DNA from 4 places in the Bacillus sp. CGMCC 1.16607 genome. Region 1 is predicted to be linked to each of the others. Evidence: riboswitches for the same ligand, from Rfam matches in the RefSeq annotation. Region 1 holds a riboswitch; each other region holds the start of a gene.
What was found. Region 1 has a riboswitch for S-adenosylmethionine ahead of fbpA (Fur-regulated basic protein FbpA). Riboswitches for the same ligand answer to the same signal wherever they lie in the genome.

Region 2: another riboswitch for S-adenosylmethionine. It lies ahead of mtnW (2,3-diketo-5-methylthiopentyl-1-phosphate enolase); the one in region 1 lies ahead of fbpA (Fur-regulated basic protein FbpA).
Region 3: another riboswitch for S-adenosylmethionine. It lies ahead of ACFSO7_RS10365 (ABC transporter permease); the one in region 1 lies ahead of fbpA (Fur-regulated basic protein FbpA).
Region 4: another riboswitch for S-adenosylmethionine. It lies ahead of ACFSO7_RS12525 (homoserine dehydrogenase); the one in region 1 lies ahead of fbpA (Fur-regulated basic protein FbpA).

What each region holds. Positions count from the first base shown of each region.
Region 1 is NZ_JBHUJX010000012.1:162,776-166,022, forward strand. It holds gene ACFSO7_RS08005 (multicopper oxidase domain-containing protein) at 1-377, opposite strand, end outside; SAM riboswitch class I at 665-773, shown strand; gene fbpA (Fur-regulated basic protein FbpA) at 866-1,021, shown strand; gene ACFSO7_RS08015 (L,D-transpeptidase family protein) at 1,084-1,578, shown strand; gene ACFSO7_RS08020 (hypothetical protein) at 1,662-1,799, shown strand; gene ACFSO7_RS08025 (MFS transporter) at 1,834-3,072, opposite strand.
Region 2 is NZ_JBHUJX010000008.1:396,369-399,615, reverse strand. It holds gene ACFSO7_RS04805 (2-hydroxy-3-keto-5-methylthiopentenyl-1-phosphate phosphatase) at 1-301, opposite strand, end outside; gene mtnW (2,3-diketo-5-methylthiopentyl-1-phosphate enolase) at 301-1,515, opposite strand; SAM riboswitch class I at 1,591-1,703, opposite strand; gene ACFSO7_RS04795 (pyridoxal phosphate-dependent aminotransferase) at 1,794-2,966, opposite strand; gene ACFSO7_RS04790 (carbon-nitrogen family hydrolase) at 3,197-3,247, shown strand, end outside.
Region 3 is NZ_JBHUJX010000018.1:34,606-37,852, reverse strand. It holds gene ACFSO7_RS10375 (hypothetical protein) at 1-562, opposite strand, end outside; gene ACFSO7_RS10370 (alpha/beta fold hydrolase) at 717-1,592, shown strand; SAM riboswitch class I at 1,785-1,894, shown strand; SAM riboswitch class I at 2,015-2,123, shown strand; gene ACFSO7_RS10365 (ABC transporter permease) at 2,351-3,247, shown strand, end outside.
Region 4 is NZ_JBHUJX010000019.1:19,223-22,469, forward strand. It holds gene ACFSO7_RS12515 (ABC transporter ATP-binding protein) at 1-988, shown strand, start outside; gene ACFSO7_RS12520 (hypothetical protein) at 1,093-1,620, shown strand; SAM riboswitch class I at 1,763-1,874, shown strand; gene ACFSO7_RS12525 (homoserine dehydrogenase) at 1,968-3,230, shown strand.

The DNA.
Region 1 (3,247 bases):
TGTGGAATCGAAGGGTCCATATTCTTTAATTTAAAGTTAATGGTATCTCCTTCGTTAACGACAACGACAGGACCAGGCGCTTGCCCATTGAATGTCCAGGCTTTATACACATTTCCTTCACTAATCTCAATATCTGTAATCTGAGCGGTCATTTCCACATTCACTTCATTTTTACCAATACGTTCAAGCTTTAACGGAACAGGTGGTTGATTTAAATCTTTATGTGTTTCAATGAGGTTTGGAGTTGAAGCAGTCGTTTCAGCTTTTTTTTCTTGTTGTGGTTTTACAGATGTGGTATCAGTATTGCATGCTGTTAGTAATAGAATCATAGAGGCAGTAGTTAGAGAATATTTCCATAATTTTTGATGAACCTTCATGTTATTTCCTCCTAATAAAAAATTATTTTAATATGTGATTACAAGTTAATTGTATTCTCTGTCATGAATGATTAACGTGACTGCCATCACGCATTTTGAAAGCGTATTTGAACGTTATGTGAACTACTTCACATACATGTGATATATTCCACATTGTTGAATATTAGTCCCTATTTTTATAGTAATAATGTTATATCGGGAAAATTTAAATTAAGTAAATATTTTTTTGGTACATTAATATTTGACATCACAATGGAAAACCATTATAGTAAATTCCAATTAAATATTTCTTATCCAGAGAGGTGGAGGGAATTGGCCCTAAGATACCTCGGCAACAGGCACTACTTAGTGCACTGTGCCAATTCCAACAAGTGTTATTTGCTTGATAGATAAGAGGTGCGGTCGAAGAACATAAATAACCCCTTCTTGCTATTGTAAAAGCGATAAGAAGGGGTTTTTTATTTTATGATTAGATCGGAGGCGTGGTTATGAATATTTTTCGCGAAACAGAAGAGGAAACGAAGAAAGAGTTTCTTATAAATGAACTATTGGAAATGGGAATTTTCAAAAGTAGAAATTTACAGCTTTTCGAACTATCTTTAGCTGAATTGGAAGAGGAATATCAAAAATTTAGAGGAAGTTAACTAAATAGGCACTGGCAGCACTCCCCTTGCATATTGTAAAAGAAAAAAGGTGTGGTGGACAAATGCTCCATACGGTTAAGCTAGGTGAGTATTTGGCTTTAATTGCCTCTAATTATCGAATCTCATTACAAAAATTATTGGCTGCAAATCCAGGAATCAATCCAAATCATTTATTTGTCGGTCAAAAAATTCAAATACCCGGTTTGCCTGATCCAAATACGATTCCTTATCATATTCAAGTTTCTTTAGGACAAAGAAGACTAACATTATTTCATCACGGGCAAATCTTTAAAACGTATCCAATTGCCGTTGGAAAAATACTTACTAAGACTCCGTTAGGTGATTATGTAATCGTTAATCGCGAGCCGAATCCAGGCGGACCGTTCGGAGTTCTATGGTTGTCCCTTTCAAGACGAGGCTATGGTATTCATGGAACGAATAATCCATCTTCGATAGGTAAGGCTGTGTCTCATGGCTGTATTCGCATGCAAAATAAAGATGTATTAGAATTGGCTGGTTATGTTCCGAATGGTACAAGAGTCATCATCCAAGCATGATTTTTTGGGGATATTTTCTAATGTCCTGAGGGATGCTAGTGATAGGCATCTTGTTTGAAATAAGAAATATAGGGGGCTACTATGTGAAGAATGAGCCTAAATTTCCTTCTAGAGAACATCTTGATCAAGCTTTTACCATTCTTCAAGACAAAATTACGAGAATAGCAGTAGAGGAAGAAGAGGAAATGCTGCAGATGGAACAAGAACAAAATAAAACGTAAGATGGTTCTCTCCTAAGAGGACCATCTTACGTTTTTAAGGATTCAAATTCGGAACTTTTTGAAGGATCTTCTTATGTTCCTTTATTACATTTACACGTAATGACCATAAAAGAAAAATCAAACCGAAGAGGAAATATAATGAACCATTAATAACACCCATAGTTCTTGGATCGAAGACCTCGAGTAATACTCCGGTTAAAAACATTGAAAGTCCTAATAAAGTATTCGCCAGTGTCGCAGATAAACCAAAATACATTCCTTGTAATTTTAACGGAACTGTTTCCATTACGACAGTATCAATTAGCGTATTGCTAACACCACCAAAGATGGTTAAAATTCCAAATAACAAAACAACAAGAGCAAAAGATTGAGATTGACTGACGATGAACAAAATTAAACCTTCCACCATCATACAGATAAAAGCGAATAACAGGTAATGACCCTTTATCCATTTCGTTATTATTGGACTAACGATGAACCCCGTGCCAAGTACACTGTACAAAATTCCAACTCCCAAGTCAGCCGCCTGAAAAGTGTCGATCGCATACACACTAATAAGCACATTTTCAATTCCATTTGTTAAAGGTAGGACGAAATCAACGGTTACAAGCATGAATAATAATGAAGAGGAAAGGATAACTGAAAACAAAGTAGTAGCTTTTACTTTTTCACCGTTTACTTTCGTTTCTTTTGCGAAATTAGATTCTAATGTAGGGATCTTCATGATGATCAAACCTGCAATTAAAAACGATAGAATATTGATGACAAAGGCTGCCTTAGCTCCAAAAACAAATGAAACCAATCCCCCAGTTAAAGCTCCAAATATTAACACAAATCCTAAAAGAACCTGTTCCCATGAATTCACTTCCTTCATATTTTTCTGATTAATAATTGCTGGTATACTTGCTCTTCTTGTTGGTGAGTAAAGCGCTTCACCACTTGCTAATAAAAAGGAACCAACATAAACAATCCACATATCATCTGGACTATTTATCCACAAAAATGACAGAGCAATAAAAATTCGAAAGAAATCAGTCATCATTAACAGTTTTTTACGAGTCAATTTTTCTGCTATTGTACTGCTTAATGGACCAAAGAATAGGAAGGGCAGCATCCTTAAGGCTAGAGTGATTCCGACTGATAACCCAGATCCAGTCATTTGTAAAATTAAGGTCAGTAACGCGACTTGACTAAATCGGTCACCAATCCCGTTAATTATTCCTGCATAAAACAATTTTTGATACGATTTTTCAGCTTTAAATGCGTGAAACATAAAATCACCTTCATTCATTTGATTGACATCTAATTTAATAATCATCTAATTAGATAATAATCGAATTGGATGATAAAAGAAACTATTTTTTGGGAAAATTTCATGGTTTAGTCACTTAGGATTGAATTTATCTCAGACGTGAAGGCAGCAGAGAGTGTATAATAGATGAATACAA
Region 2 (3,247 bases), on a different contig from region 1:
CAATCCCCCCACTAACGACATAGAAAGGAATATTTTCTCCCTTAGTCAACTGCAGTAATTCGTTGAAGCCTTCGCGGATGACAGCGTGTTTCAACGAAAACTGAACAATTTCATCCTTTAAGGTACTTGGTAATAAAGCAAACATTTTACCAACGCCTTCTTCGATACTAATTTTTTGAGACAAAATATCGTTTTTAATTGGCTCCCATTCAGGTGGTGCAAACTCATTCATGATGGCAATAATATTATCCTTCTCTGTGATGGTGCCATCAAAATCACAATAAATGACTGGTTTTATCATTAGGCTCTTACCTCCTTAGGTCCCCAAAGCTCTAGGGCTACCTTTAATTCTGGATAGTATGATGCGCCTTCTTGTAGAGTTTTTCCTAATAAGTGGATATCAATTGCTTGTCGAAAAGCTTTTCCCCCTGATGATGCCCCTCCTGGGTGTCCATGTACACCACCACCAGCATTGATAATAGAGTCAGTACCGAAATCATTGATTAATAACGGAACGAGTCCTGGATGAATTCCTGCCGATGGAACAGGGAATGTCTTTAAAAAGAATTCATCTTCTTTCAAAAGCTCTTGTTTGATTGCCAATGTTTTCACTTTCTCAAGTGCAACCGATCCATATGGTGAAGGGAATAAGGAGAAATCTGCTCCAGCATATCGCAGTAATTTTCCTAAAATCAAAGCATGTGAGAATCCGTAATGACTTGAAGAAAGAAAAGATCCACTAACAGCAGGGTGAGCCATTATCGGTAATCCAATTTCTTGATCTTCACGTAATTCTTGTAAACTATCTAATCCGTATGAAAATACATTAAATAATAATACATCTGCTCCTAATTCAGCCGCTTTTCTTGCTTTATCTCTTAGACTAGATGATCTTCCTGTTAAATTAACAGCATACAAGGTTCGATTGCCCGTTTCTTCAAGAGTTGTTTTTAATATTTTCTTACCAGCAACAATTCGTTTTTCAAATGGGGTAAGTTCGTTTTCAAAGAGAATTTCATCATCCTTGACGATGTCAATTCCACCAAAGCTTTGTGCCATTAGTTGTTTAGATAAAAAATCAAGATCTCTACCGATTACGCCTTTGAAAATACTCATGAGTAGAGGACGATTGTAGACATTGAGCAATTTTCTAATGCCTTCTATTCCGTATCTAGGACCCGGAAAAGCTTTTTTTAACTGTTCAGGGAAAGTTAAATCGATAAGTTTGACTTTACCATCAAGCGAAAGCTTTCCAAATACGGTTGTTAATATCGCCGGTATATCCGCTGAAAAGTTTAGAAGCGGATAGGCAATTTTTATAATGGCTTCGCCTTCCTTATCAGTTATCTCTTCAATCGAAACAACTTTACCTTTATGCTTTTTCAGTTGATTTTGTTCAAGTTCAGGCAGGTCTGTCCAAGAACCGATGGTTAAACCTAAAGCTATTTCTTCAGCTTTTTTTAACGGGCTTCCATTTATTTCTTTTATCAAATACGTTGCTATTAAATCATTCATGATGGATACTTCCTTCCCTAAAGCAATAAAAAAACCTCTTCAAATAAGAAGAGGTTAGCGTGACAAACTAACGTCCTCTTATCTATCAGCTTTATGCTGCAAGAATTAGCACCGTGCTTTATGAATTATTCATAAAATCGGTTGCCGGGCTTCATTGGGCTAGTCCCTCCGCCTGCTCTTGATAAGAAAATCGTTTATTCTATTTTAAAGTTAATGATATTGTTTTCTCAAATTAATATGGATTATGACAGGATTTTTTTAAGTTGTCAACATATTTTTTAGAATATTTTCAAAGATTGGATTCTTCTAACTGCTTCGTGCATCCTTTCTTCCGAGGTTAATAAGCCAACGCGAACATAACCTTCCCCATAACTCCCAAATCCAAGTCCAGGTGCGACAGCAATTTGCACCTTCTCTAATAAATAGTCGGCAAATTCTTCTGAGGTAAATCCTTCTGGGACCTTTAACCAAGCAAAAAAGGAACCCTTTGGGGCTGTTACATTCCATCCGATGGACTTCAATCCCTCTATCAGTACATTTCTTCGTGATTCATAAAGATCGTTTAGTTCTTCTACACATTGTTGTGAAGCGTTTAACGCCTCTGCTGCAGCTTCTTGAACCGCGCCAAAAATACTCACATATAAGTGATCCTGCATAAGTTCAATCGTTGAAATTACACTTCGATTTCCGACAGCAAATCCAACCCGCCAGCCAGCCATATTATATGTTTTTGATAATGTATAAATCTCAATCCCAATATCTTTTGCACCTTCCGTTTGTAAGAAGCTAAGAGGCTTTTTACCATCAAACCCAATGGCTCCATAGGCAAAATCGTGAACAACACAAATATTGTTCTTCTTTGCCAGCTCTACTGTTTTCGAAAAAAATTCAGGTGTTGCAGTTGCACCTGTCGGGTTATTTGGATAATTAATAAACATAAGTTTTGACTTCTCTAGAATGGCAGGATCGATATTTTCATAATTTGGTAGGAAATGATTTTCTTCAAGTAAAGGCATAATAGCCATATTTGCCTTTGCAAGGGCTACACCTGATAAATAATCGGGATAACCGGGATCAGGGACTAGTATGGTGTCTCCAGGATTTAATAGGCATTGTGGAATTTCTACAAGCCCTGCCTTCCCTCCGAACAAAATAGCCACCTCTTCGTCTGGATTCAACTGGACACCATATTCTCGTTCATAAAAATTGGCAGCCGCTTGCTTCAAGTATTTATACCCTTGGAAAGGTGAATACTTATGATTTTTTGGATTGGCAGCAGCCTCTTGAAGCTTTTTCACAATATGATCAGGCGTCGGCTGATCTGGATTACCTTGCCCTAAATTAATTACATCATAGCCATTAGCAATATAGTGTGACACCTTTTTCACTAAAGACGCAAAAAACTGCTTCGGCAAACTATTTAACAAATCTGACTGCGGAAAAGACCTCATCAACATCCACCTACTTCAACGTATTAACGTACTGGGGGTCAGTCCCCCATCGTTTCACCACTTTAACGTGTTGGGGGACTGACCCCCAATGATTTAACGCGTTAACGTGCTGGGGGACTGACCCCCACTGCTTTAATGTGGGAAAAAGTTTGTATTGAAATTCTAGTATGAAATGATATATGGTTATTGTCAGAATGTAAAGAAAAAATTTTTTGATAGAGGTGAGTGTGTTGAAATTTAACCTTGCATTGATTCAAATGGATATTCACTTTGGTGATCCA
Region 3 (3,247 bases), on a different contig from region 1:
AATGATGATAATGTTCCATTTGCGGTGTAGATTTTGATGGAAAAGACTTCAGTTGATTACCAATGATTAAATAAAATACTATTAATACGATAATCCCAATAGGTTTCAAGAACCATTTTTTATTTTTAATCTCATCATGTTCAGAATGCTTCGGTAAAATGAAAAAGAGGAGAATCGTACATAAGGTTAAGGTTAGAAAGATTTTAATCATGATAGAAGATTGCGGGATGGTGATCATCTCTCCGAGCATAGCTCCCATCATTCCACCCATTACACCAGCCATAAATCCCTCTATTGCGGGTAATACGCCAAAAATCAATCCACATAGAGTTCCTGCTACTATTCCAAGTAGCATTGCTAGTATCGTTGAAAGATACAAGTTTCCTTGATAAATAGATCCGAAAAGCACTCCTGCTGTTAAACCAACATTCATACCTAAATACATCGATATAACCATCCCAGGCATATGTACTAAAGTTGATTTTTTTCGTATGGCAAAAATCATAGATAACAAAGTAGTTAATAATAATGTGAAAATAACGTACCAATGAAATACATTCATTTTTTTGAATGACTCCTCCTTTTGTTTCCCTTTTATCATATGAAAGGCAAAGATTGAACATTCCAAAATAAATTGTCCGGTTGTCGAAAGAAGGAAATTTTCTCTTTAAGCAGAAATCATAGTGAAAGAGTCAAATTGAAGTGAGGTCATTATTATGAGTCATACGATCTATGTAAACGATGATAGCAGAAAGAAATTACAATCATATTATGAAATATATTTAAAGTCATTTAATGTTCAGTTTGAAAGAGAGTATGTGGAAACTAGGTATGGTAAAACGCATATATTGGTAACCGGACCGAAGGAGGGAAAACCACTATTTATTTTCCAAGGAGGAAATTGTATTAATCCAATGACGTTATCATGGTTTTCCGACTTACTGTCAGAATACCGTGTATATTCACCTGATACAATAGGTCATCCAGGATACAGTTCAGAAACAAGAATATCTGCAAAAGATAATAGTTTTGCTTTGTGGATCCTTGATTTAATGGATCATTTTCAAATTGAAAAGGCTGCATTTGCGGGTCCATCCTATGGTGGGGGAATTATCTTACGCCTTGCTACCTATTTTCCCGAAAGAATAGCTTGTTCAATTCTATATGCCCCGGCTGGAATTTTACTAGGGTCAAAGATAGAAATGATCAGAAAAATATTAATTCCACTTCTAAGCTTAAAAATGACGGGAAATAAAAAGTATATGAAAAAAATAGCAGATGCAATGTCAGATTATTGCATGAAGGATATGGATGCTGACATTATTATGGAGATATTCCGAAGTACCAAATTAGAACAGGAAATGCCAAAGCTGACAACAGCAAGCGAGCTCAATAAATATTCAGCTCCGACAATGATTATTGGTGGGAAAAAGGATATTTTCTTTCCAGGTGAAAGAATGATAGAAACAGCTAAAAAGATCATTCCTAATATTACTGCTAGCCATTTCTACGATATGGGCCATTTCGCTTCCGAAGAAATGCTAAAGAAGATAAACCGTGATATGATTTCATTTATAAAAACGTATTATTAGTCTGAATGATTCATAGATTAATTTTCGATTCTTTCACCTATAATGTAAAAGCCCGGTAATAAAAAATATCGGTATAAGAACCTTTCCCTTATCATTAACAATGAAACTTTTTTGAGAAAATAATAATAAAATGGTTGACTATGTAAGAGAAACGTATTATCCTTAGTTTTGTTAAATAGTTAAATAATTTAATTCTTATCCAGAGAGGTGGAGGGACATGGCCCTGCGAAACCTCGGCAGCAGATTCTCCTTAGAAAATACTGTGCCAAATCCATCAGGTGACAAGACCTGAAAGATAAGAAGAGACGATTTATTATTCAATCCTCTTCTTTCTTCAAGAAGAGGATTTTCTGTTTTGAAAATAAATTTAGGTAATTTGTTATTTTAGAATAATTATATTATTATTTAAAAATTTAATAATTTTCTTATCCAGAGAGGTGGAGGGTCTGGCCCTATGAAACCTCGGCAGCGGGTTCTTGAAAAGAATACTGTGCCAATTCCATCAGGAAGAAATAACCTGAAAGATAAGATGAGTATTTGTTCGCTAGAAGCTCCTCATCTTATTTATGGTGAGGGGCTTTTTCAATTGTATAAGGAGTGATCATGAAGTGGAAAAGGTTTCATTTTGGCTCGAACCAACTTAATTGATCAAGTTGTGAGTTGGGGATAAGTGGAAATTAATTTAGGGCTTTTTCAAACTATAATTCATAGTATTCTTATAGGAAAACTAATTATTTGTAAGGGGTTGATTGAAAATGATGTTTATATTTAAACGTTTAATGGCAATGATCGTTACCCTGTGGATTATTGTTACACTTACATTTTTTATTATGCATTACATTCCAGGCGATCCGTTCGCAACAGATGCCAAAGCATTGCCAGAAGAAACATTAAAAAACATGCGAGCAAAATACAACTTAGATGAACCTTTACCGATCCAATACATACTTTATTTGAAAAATTTAGTCCAGTTAGATTTAGGTCCTTCGATTCAATCAAAAACAAGAGATGTAAATACGCTAATTTTGGAAGGATTCGCTCCTTCGGCAATATTGGGAATTCAATCTCTTATCTTGGCTATTATTTTTGGTATTGGTCTAGGTGTCATGGCAGCCCTTCATCATAATAGATTGTTAGATTATCAATCAATGTTTATAGCTATTATTGGAATTTCTGTTCCAAGCTTTATTTTCGCTCCCTTACTTATTAAATATGTTGCAGTCGAATGGGGACTTCTGCCAGTTGCTTCTTGGGGAACATGGAAACATACCTTATTGCCAACTCTTGCTTTAGCAGTCGGACCTTTAGCCATTATCGCTCGTTTTGTAAGAACCAGCATGTTAGAAGTCTTAAATCAAAATTATATTAAGACGGCTGAAGCAAAGGGCTTGACAACTTTTGAAATTGTTTGGAAACACGGGATTCGCAATGCTCTTATTCCGGTCGTTTCGTTTATAGGTCCGCTATTCGCTGCAGTTATTACAGGGACCTTTGTTGTTGAAAAGATTTTTGCTATTCCAGGGATCGGAAAATACTTTGTAGATAGTATTTTTAACCGTGATTATCCCGTGATTTTAGGAACAACAATTTTCTATAGCGTGATTTTAATCGTGACCTTGTTTGTTATTGATATTTGTTACAGATTAATAGATCCG
Region 4 (3,247 bases), on a different contig from region 1:
TACGTTGAAGCTATTAAATGCACTCCCACGTTTAGATGAAAAGAAAAAGATCAAATCAACACCACTTATCTCTCCAAAAATTGATAAAACTAAACCATTACTTGAGGTAAGGTCGTTGACACAATCTTTTGATTTAGGAAAAGGAAATGTTCTGAAAGCAGTAGATAACATTAGTTTTCAGATCCGTCCTGGTGAGACTCTAGGGCTTGTTGGTGAGTCTGGCTCTGGCAAGTCCACAACTGGACGTGCTATCTTGCGTCTTCATGAACCAACAAGTGGTGATGTATTATACCAGGGAATTCCAGTAAATCGCCTTTCACAAAATGAAATGAAGGCCATGCGTCGTCATATGCAAATGATTTTCCAAGACCCATATGCATCGCTTAACCCAAGACTTAAAGTCCTTGATATAATTGGGCAAGCATTAGACATACATAAGCTTTGCGATAGTAAAGCAGAACGAAAGAATAGGGTTGAGGAACTACTCGAAATGGTTGGACTGGACCCTAAGTTTTCTATGCGCTTTCCACATGAGTTCTCCGGCGGCCAGCGTCAACGGATTGGCATTGCCCGGGCACTAGCAGTTGAACCAACGTTTATCGTATGTGATGAACCGCTTTCCGCTCTAGATGTATCGATTCAATCACAAGTTGTACAATTACTAGAAGAACTTCAGCAGCGACTTGGATTAACCTATTTATTCATTGCTCATGACCTTTCAATGGTGAAACACATTAGTGATCGGGTTGCTGTGATGTACGCAGGTAAAATTGTGGAGCTCGCTGAAAGCGAAGAACTCTATACAAATCCGCAACATGAATATACGAAGTCATTGCTTTCTGCTATTCCTGTTCCTGATCCTAAAATTGAATCAAAAAAGAAAAGAGTATTAATGGACGAACAGACGGACGACGATCCATATCAGTTACGTAATTCAGTGCTTGTTGAAATAACTCAAGGGCATTGGGTTGCACTCCCAACGGGATGAAACAAGCATATACGGCATAGCTCCCTTTAAAGTTTCGTTAATTAGAAGTTTTATAGTAGCTTTATATTAAGAGAAACATATTTCAAATGAAAGAAGGTCTATTCATGAGTAGAAAAGCTAAACTCTCCCAACATACTGCTATTTTATTGGAACGTGCACGAAGGTTTGGTATTTCCGATGATCTAATACTTTCCAGTAAAGTTAATGAAGACATCTCTCCCTTTAAAGTAGCTGAGGAGCCATATTACAGTTATGACACATTTTTTTCGTATGCGGAAACTCATAACGAAGACATAGTAGAAGCCATAAAAACCGGCTATAAAATGAAATTCAATACACTTGGCGGGATTCAAACATGGCTAAAAGAGAAATTTGAATTTGTACCCGAAATTGACTTTTCCTTCGTCCCTGGAAAAATTGACAACCTGAAATTATCTAAGAAACAACTAAACACACTTTATCACGTTTTAGCCAAAAATTGGGTAATGTTAGTCAAGACAGAAAGTACTGGGGAAATCGTTTTTCATGAAAATAATTTTCATGAATTAATAGAAAGATTTGAAGAAGAGATTATGGTGAAATTAATCATTATATCTGAATATGAAAATAGCAAAAATCGTCAATCTTTATAAACGAATAAGGTAGACAATGTACTAGAGGAAAAAGTTAGTCTTAGTATTTTGAAACTGTTCATTTGCTCCCATGCAATATGTGTCGTAATAAAAGTATTGACCATGTAATTTTTTCCTGTTAATATTTGTATTAATTTGAATAGTCTTATCAAGAGTGGCGGAGGGAAAGGCCCTGCGAAGCCCGGCAACCTTCAAACATATCGTTTGAAAAGGTGCTAAATCCTTCAAAGTTTTTTAACTTTGAGAGATAAGAGATCGGAATTTTTTTAACCTCTCTATCTCGTGATGGAGGGGTTTTTATTTTCTTCACGATAAGCCTAAATCTTTAGATTCGAGAGGAGTAAACAATGAAAAAAATTAAAGTGGCTTTATTGGGTCTGGGGACTGTTGGTTTTGGAACTTATACAGCACTAACAGAACGTGAGGAGAAATTCGCTTCATTAATTGGAAAAACATTTGAAATTACAGGGATTTTGATAAAGGATGAAGAAAAACCTCGTGAGATTGATAAGCAGACGTTAATTACCACTTGCTTTGAGTACTTATTTCTCAACGAAGCTCCTGATGTTGTGATTGAGGTAATGGGAGGCATCGAACCAGCATTTAGTTATATAAAGCGAGCTTTACAATCTGGCTGCCATGTAGTTTCCGCCAATAAAGACTTGATAGCCAAACATGGAAAAGAACTAAGGGATCTTGCTTCGGCTCACCATGTACGTTTTGTGTATGAAGCAAGCGTAGCCGGAGGAATTCCTATTTTAAGAACGATAAAGGAATTACTAGTAGGCAATCAAATTGAGAATGTGGAAGGAATTCTTAATGGGACCTCCAACTTTATCTTATCCAATATGCGAACAGCGGGAGCTTCCTTCGAGAAAGCCCTAGAACTTGCTCAACAAAAAGGATATGCAGAATCAGATCCAACGAATGATATTGAAGGGATTGATGCTTTTTTTAAAGCAATGGTGTTATGCGATTGGATATTTGGCCGTCAACCTGATTGGAAGCAAGTGAATGTCGAAGGTATTACAAATATCACAATAGATGAAATACAATTGGCATCTCAGCTTGGACTCCGTGTAAAACATCTCGTTCTTATAAACAGTGATTTACATGTCGAGATTAAGCCGGTTTTTGTTGATTCGGATCATCCTTTATACGGAGTCGAAAATGTCGATAATGCTATTCGACTAAAAACTGACATTCTTGGCTATTTGACTTTACAAGGAGCAGGTGCTGGAGCAGAAGCGACTTCTAGCGCAGTCATCGAAGATTTATTATCGATATATTTAACCAAACCCATCAATCGTGAGGTAAACATTAATACAGTCAACACATCTTGCGAGAAACAAAGTGATGGGCAAAAGATCTACTTATTATTTTATGATAAAAGTCAGGCTAGATCGGAAGAATTATATTCACAACTTGCTAAATATGGAACAATCCTTACAACAGGATATCAATCTAGCTCTAAGAAAAGCTATATTTTATATAAGGGAAGTCTGAAAGAATACGAGAGTCTTATCCACTTTAAAAAATATGAAGTAAAGGTATTTAATCATACCTTATATGCAAATGTAGTTCAGCCTGAATTCGTAAATGAAGGATAAAGTAAAGGTGAATATGC